2 regions of the Kribbella sp. NBC_01245 genome follow, and region 1 is predicted to be linked to the other one. Evidence: predicted binding sites of a transcription regulator. Region 1 holds the regulator's gene; the other holds the start of a gene.
The links. Region 1 encodes HrcA, which represses chaperone genes, less so after heat shock. Its sites were predicted from a motif close to TTGGCACTCGNNNNNNNCGAGTGCCAA; they were not measured.
Positions count from the first base shown of each region.

Region 1 (3,372 bases):
CGCAAAGACGCCTCTTCATGCAGTACGGCGGCAAGCGCGGCGCCTCGCACCAGCGCGGCCACGTCGGCGGTCGACGCCAGGTCGGCCACCTCGCAGAACCACGCCCGGCGCGACTGCTTGCTCGCCTCGAACGCCCACGCGCGCCATTTCGCCAGCGTCTTCGCCGTGCGCTCGGGATTCGCCCGGAACTGACTGCGCTCCGCGTTCCACGGGACGACCAGATCGACCCCGACCTCGGTCAGCATCTCGACCGCGAGCTCGGCCCGCTCCCCCTTCGGCACAGCCTGTACGACGACCAGCCGCGGCGCGGGCGCCGGCACCGTCGTACGGGCCTCGACCGAGACCACCAGACCAGCAGCCTTCGACGCGGAGACCACCGGGCCTTCGGCGACGGCACCACGCCCGTCGGTCAGCCGGACGCGCTCGCCCGCCGCGATCCGCCGTACCACGGCCGCGTGATGCCCTTCGCTGCCGCCTAACGTCAGCTGCTCGCCGGACAGGTCGTCCAGGTGGAATACCGCGAGGCCCATGCGTCAGTGTGAGCCGAAGGCGTCGCGCAACCGGCCGAAGACACCCTTGTGCGCGGCCTGGACCTGCCCGAGCGGGTGCTCCTCGCCACGGGCCTCGGCGAGTTTGCGCAGCAGGTCGGACTGCGCGTCGTCGAGTTTGGTCGGGGTCTCGACCAGCACCTGCACGATCAGGTCACCCCGGCCGGCATGCCGCAGGCGCGGAACGCCACGAGCCGTCAGGGTGATCGCCGTGCCGGACTGGGTGCCGGCCTTGATCTCGAGCGGGGTCGGCTCGCCCTCCAGCGTGGGCAGGTCGATCTGCGTGCCGAGGGCGGCCGCGGTCATCGGCAGCGTCACCGTGCAGTGCAGGTCATCGCCGTGCCGGGTGAAGATCTCGTGCTGCTCGACCTCGATCTCGACGTACAGATCGCCAGCCGGGCCGCCGCCGGGGCCGACCTCGCCCTGGCCGGACAGTTGCACCCGGGTGCCGGAGTCGACGCCACCGGGGATCTTGACCGTGACGGAACGACGCGAGCGGACGCGGCCGTCGCCGGCACACTCGACACACGGGTTCGGGATGGTGGTGCCGAAGCCGCGGCAGTTCGGGCAGGGGCGCATGGTCCGCACCTCGCCGAGGAACGAGCGCTGCGTGTGCGTCACCTCGCCGCGGCCGTGGCAGATCTCGCAGGTGACCGGCTTGGATCCGGCCTCGGCCCCCGAACCGGAACAGGTCGGGCAGACCACCGCGGTGTCGATCTTCAGCTCGCGGGTGGTGCCGAAGGCCGCCTCGGCGAGGTCGATCCGCAGCGGGATCAGCGCGTCCTGGCCCCGCCGGGTGCGCGGACGCGGGCCGCGCGCACCGGCGCCACCGCCCTGACCGAAGAACGCGTCCATGATGTCGGTGAACGTGAACGCCTGGCCGAAACCGCCGCCCGCGCCGCCACCACTGCTGAGCGGGTCACCACCGAGGTCGTAGACCTGCCGCTTCTGCGGGTCGCTGAGCACCTGGAAGGCGCGGCCGATCTCCTGGAACTTGTCGTGCGCGTCCTCGGAGTCGTTCACATCGGGGTGGTACTGCCGGGCCAGCTTGCGGTACGCCTTCTTGATGTCCTCGGCGGAAGCGTCCCGGCTGACGCCGAGGACCGCGTAGTAATCGCTGCTCATACTCCTGTTTCCAAGATGGTCATGAGTCGGCCAGGATCTGGCTGACATACCGGGCGACGGCTCGCACCGCTCCCATCGTGCTCGGATAGTCCATATGCGTCGGCCCGACGATGCCGAGGGTGGCCAGGGTCTCCGACCGGGAGCCGTACCCGGCCGCGATCACCGAGGTGGTGGCGAGCTCCTCATACGGGTTCTCGTGGCCGATTCGGACCGTCAGGGTCTGCGGGTGAGTCGCCTCGCCCAGTAGTTTGAGCAGGATCACGTGCTCCTCGAGCGCCTCGAGCACGGGTTTCACGTTCCGCTCGAAGTCGTCGCCGTACCGGGTCAGGTTGGCCGCGCCACCGACCGCGATGCGCTGCTCGCCCTCGACCGTGAACGCCTCCATCAGCGAGGTCACGATCGCGGCCACCAGCGGCCGGTCGGCGGGCAGGAAGCTGTCCGGCACCCCTGCGAGCGTGGTCGCGGCGTCGGTCAGGCGCTGGCCGGTGAGGGCCGCGTTGAGCCTGCCGCGCAGGTCGGCGACGAGCTGCTCGGCGACGTCCTCGTGCAGCTCGACGATGCGCTGCTCGACCCGGCCGGTGCTCGTGATCAGCACCAGCAGCAGCCGGCGCGGAGTCATCGTCACCACCTCGATGTGGCGAACGCTCGACCGGGTCAGCGTCGGATACTGCACGATGGCGACCTGGCGGGTGATCTGCGCGAGCAGCCGCACGGTTCGCCGTACGACGTCGTCCAGATCCACGGCACCGGCGAGGAAGGTGGTGATCGCCTTCTTCTCGGCGCCGGACAGCGTCTTGACCGTGCTCAGCTTGTCCACGAACAGCCGGTAGCCCGCGTCGGTCGGGATCCGCCCGGCGCTGGTGTGCGGCTGGGTGATGTAACCCTCTTCCTCCAGCGCGGCCATGTCGTTACGGACAGTGGCCGGGGAGACACCGAGGTTGTGCCGGTCGACGAGGGTCTTGGAGCCGACCGGTTCGTGAGTGGCCACATAGTCCTCGACGATGGCCCGGAGCACGTCCAGCTTGCGTTCGTCCAGCACGCGCCTGCACCACCTCTCGTCTTGGCACTCCCGAGTTATGAGTGCCAGTCTACCGAGCCACCAACGTCCTCTGCGCCTCTGGCCGTCAGGCTGTGTCCGGGGTCGCATCCAGCGGTACGGCGGCCGGCCGCGCCACGGTGCTGCCCACCTCGACGGTCTGATCGCGCTCGGCGGCTTCGAGCAGCGACTCCATCACGTCGAGCACGTGGAACGCCAGCGATCCGCTCGCGCGGTGCTCCGTCCCGGTGCGGATCGCGCGGGCCATATCGGCTACTCCTACCCCGCGACCGGCGCCCGCATACCCACCGGCAACGTCTAGCGCCTGCCAGTCGCCCGTCTTGGGACTCCAGAGCTCGACCTGGCCGTCGAAGTTGTTCGGGTCGGGCACGGACAAGGTGCCGGCCGTGCCGAACACCTCGATCCGGGGCATCCGGCTGGCCCACACGTCGAAGCTCATCAGCACCGTGCTCAACGCGCCCGAGGTGTGCTCGACGATGCCGGTCAGATGCGTCGGGATGTCCACGCCGAACGTCGTTCCCGCTCGCGGCCCGGAGTGGATCGTCCGCTCCGCGTGCGCCCTACTCGCTCGGGCCGTCACGCGAGCGACCGGCCCGAGCAGGGTCACCAGGGCCGTCAGGTAGTACGGGCCCATGTCGAGCA
Region 1 is NZ_CP108487.1:3,092,199-3,095,570, forward strand. It holds gene OG394_RS13600 (16S rRNA (uracil(1498)-N(3))-methyltransferase) at 1-530, opposite strand, end outside; gene dnaJ (molecular chaperone DnaJ) at 534-1,673, opposite strand; gene hrcA (heat-inducible transcriptional repressor HrcA) at 1,693-2,712, opposite strand; gene OG394_RS13615 (Gfo/Idh/MocA family protein) at 2,798-3,372, opposite strand, start outside.

Region 2 (3,372 bases), 4.3 Mb from region 1:
GGATCCGGCGAACTGGACGCTCACCTTCGGCTTCCAGAACTCAGAGCCCTTGCGGCTGGTCGGGCTGCCAGTCCCGACCTTGTCGGTCCTGAGCGCCTGGCGGGTGATGGGCTCGCGTTGGACGACGGAACCGGGTATCGCGGCGCTGGTGCAGCCCGCGCAGCAACAGCAGGTCTCAGGCGGTCAGGGCGAGCAGCGCCAACTGCCCCGAATCCCTGGCCAGGACTAGGCTGGACGCATGAGTACGCCGTACGAGGAAGACGAGCCGGTTCTGCCTGACCAGACCCGCGATGACGACCCACGCTCTTGGGGCGAGTCGACCGAAGAGGACGACGAGCGCTTTCTCCGCGAGGTCCCCCCGCACCACAACTAGTGCGCTGCGAGGGGGCTGGGTCAGCGGGTGCGGAGGGCGTCGCGGATTTCGGTGAGCAGCTCCTGGTCGGTGGTCAGGGTCTCGGCCTCCGGCTCACTCTGGCGCTTCCGGCGCTCGTTCAGGTGGTTGATCGGCACTACGATCACGAAGTAGATCGCCGCGGCGACGAACAGGAAGTTGATGACCTCCTGCAGGATCAGCCCGATCGAGAACTTCGCCTCGTTGATCGTGAACGTGCCGACGTTCGTCACATCGGGTTGACCGAAGATCGCGGCGACCAGCGGGTTGATCAGACCATCGACCAGTGCCGTGATGATCTTGCCGAACGCGGCGCCGATGACGACCGCGACCGCGAGGTCGACGACGTTGCCGCGCATGATGAATTCTTTGAAGCCTTTGAGCATTTCCGCCTCCACCGTCAAAGGGTCCGGCTGACCCTCGGTTCGCTATCCCGATGAAGTTAGTGCTCCCGCCCCACCAGAAGCGAGAGCCCGCGCCGGAACCGTACGTGGCTGTCAGGACGCACAGCGCCACCAAGGAGCCAACTGCGTCAGGTGATTCCGGAGAGGGCGAGAGTCAGCCGACTGCTCGTCGCAGCTTGAGCGATCCGCGCGGCCGCCTGCGATTCGAGCTCCAGCACGACCAAGGCGCCAGACCGCCCGGACGTCGAACCGCCGCCGCCGAGCGATGACCCGATCCCGGTCTCGCCAGAACCAGCGCCAGAACCAGCGCCAGGACCAGCGCCAGGACCAGCGCGGGGGAGTGCCATCACCCGCAGCCCTGTGGCAAGGCGGGCCGCCAGCGCCGAGGTGGTGCTGGTAGCGGCGTACACGTCGATCCGATCGCCGACCCGGAGCAGCGCGACCACCTCGGCATCGTCGAAGCGGACCGGATACGCGACCACGCCCGCGCCGCCAGCTCGCCGTACGAGTGCAGAAGAGACCAACGCAGGGGAGACGAAACGCGCGTCGGTGAGGATCTCGCCGGCCCGGATCGGGGCGGCCAACGTCCGCCGGGCGGCGGACGTCTCGGGTCTGAGCGCGCCCGTCGGTATGAACTCCGGCGGTATCGCGACCACTCGCAGATCGCCGGGCAGTAGGCGCTCGCCACCCGGAAGGTCACGGGCGGCGGCGAGAACGCGCACGGTGGGAGGCGGTGCGGGGGCGAGGGCGGTGAGGGCGAGATACACGCCTGCGGCGGCGGCCACCGCGGCCAGGGACCGCCGATGCCAGCGCACGGCCCGCAGCAAGCGATGCCTCAGAGGTTCGTTTCGGCTCATGCCAGAGAAGTTACGAGCCTGGAAGAGCCGATCCAGCCTTATCCACAGAGCAATTCCAGCGAAAGCGGGACCTCAGGCGGCGGAGGAAGACTTCCCACTGGAGGAACTGCCCGACGAGGACGAGCTGCTCGAGGAGGAAGAACCGGAGTCACCCGAGCTGGACCCCGAGCCGGAGCTCGACGCAGCAGGAGCCGCGGTCTTCGCGCCCGAGTCGGACTTCGACGGCACGGTCGCGGTGCTCTTCGTGTTGCGGCTGTCGTTGCGGTAGAAACCGGAGCCCTTGAAGACGACGCCGACCGCGTTGAACACCTTGCGCAGCACTCCGTCGCACTCCGGGCACACCGTCAGTGCGTCATCGGAGAAGCTCTGGCGCACCTCGAGGTTGGTCCCGCAGTCGGTGCACTGGTACTGGTACGTCGGCACGTCGATCCCTTCAGGCCTGGCACTCCTACTACTCGACTGCTAATAATGCGCTACGCGACCGAACTATTCCAATCAAGCCGCAAAAACAGCCTCGGAAGCAGGTGCCGCCACGCCCGGAAGTGGCAGGACGGACGGCCCCATTTGGGGTGTGAGCGGCGTTGTCTCTACGGTTGGGTCCGTGCGCCGCCTGTTTCGACTCTCCGTCATCAGCGGTATCGCCCTCGCCATCTTGCTGATGGTGATCGCCGGTACCGGCGTCTTCGTTGTCCGCCACTCGTTCCCGTCGTACGACGGCTCCGCCGAGCTGCCCGGGCTCGACGCCGAGGTCGAGGTGGTTCGCGACGCCAACGGCATCCCGCAGATCTATGCGGACAACGCCGGTGACCTGTTCGCCGCGCAGGGTTATGTGCACGCTCAGGACCGGTTCTTCGAGATGGACTTCCGGCGCCACGTCACGGCCGGCCGGCTGTCGGAGTTGTTCGGCGCCGACGCGCTGGAGACCGACAAGTTCGTCCGCACGCTCGGCTGGCGCCGGGTGGCCGAGCGCGAGCTGAAGATGCTCGAGCCGACGACCCGCGCGTACCTGGACGCGTATGCGAAGGGCGTCAACGCCTACCTCGAGAAGAACCAGGGCTCCGGCGTCTCCCTCGAGTACGCCGTGCTGAGCCTCCAGGGCGAGGACTATCGCCCCGAGCAGTGGACCGCGGCCGACTCGCTGGCCTGGTTGAAGGCGATGGCCTGGGACCTGGCCGGCAACATGGACGACGAGATCGCCCGGACCAAGATGGCCACGATCCTGTCGCTCGCCCAGATCAACAAGCTCTACCCGGCCTATCCGTACGACCGGAACGCGCCGATCGTCGAGGCCGGCAACGTCAGCGGCGGCAAGTTCGTCAACGCCAAGCCGACCGGCAAGTTCAACCGCGGTTCGCTCGACCCGGCGCTGCGCAAGTCGCTGGATCAGCCCGAGCTGCGCAAGTCGCTGGACACGATCGAGCGGATCACCAAGGGCCTGCCGGACCTGATGGGCAAGGGCGACGGCATCGGCTCGAACTCGTGGGTCGTTTCGGGCGACCACACCACGACCGGCAAGCCGCTGCTCGCCAACGACCCGCACCTCGGCGCGACGATGCCGGGCGTGTGGTCCCAGGTCGGGCTGCACTGCCGCAAGATCAGCGAGGGCTGCCCGTTCGAGGTGTCCGGGTTCGGCTTCGCGGGTGTGCCCGGGGTGGTGATCGGCCACAACAACGACATCGCTTGGGGCTTCACGAACCTCGACCCCGACGTGACCGACCTG
Region 2 is NZ_CP108487.1:7,415,234-7,418,605, forward strand. It holds gene OG394_RS33960 (hypothetical protein) at 1-229, shown strand, start outside; gene OG394_RS33965 (hypothetical protein) at 239-373, shown strand; gene mscL (large conductance mechanosensitive channel protein MscL) at 394-777, opposite strand; gene OG394_RS33975 (SAF domain-containing protein) at 924-1,652, opposite strand; gene OG394_RS33980 (FmdB family zinc ribbon protein) at 1,725-2,075, opposite strand; gene OG394_RS33985 (penicillin acylase family protein) at 2,254-3,372, shown strand, end outside.
Region 2: OG394_RS33980 (FmdB family zinc ribbon protein) is a predicted target of HrcA. The motif match lies at 2,092-2,118, and genes of this name have one in related genera.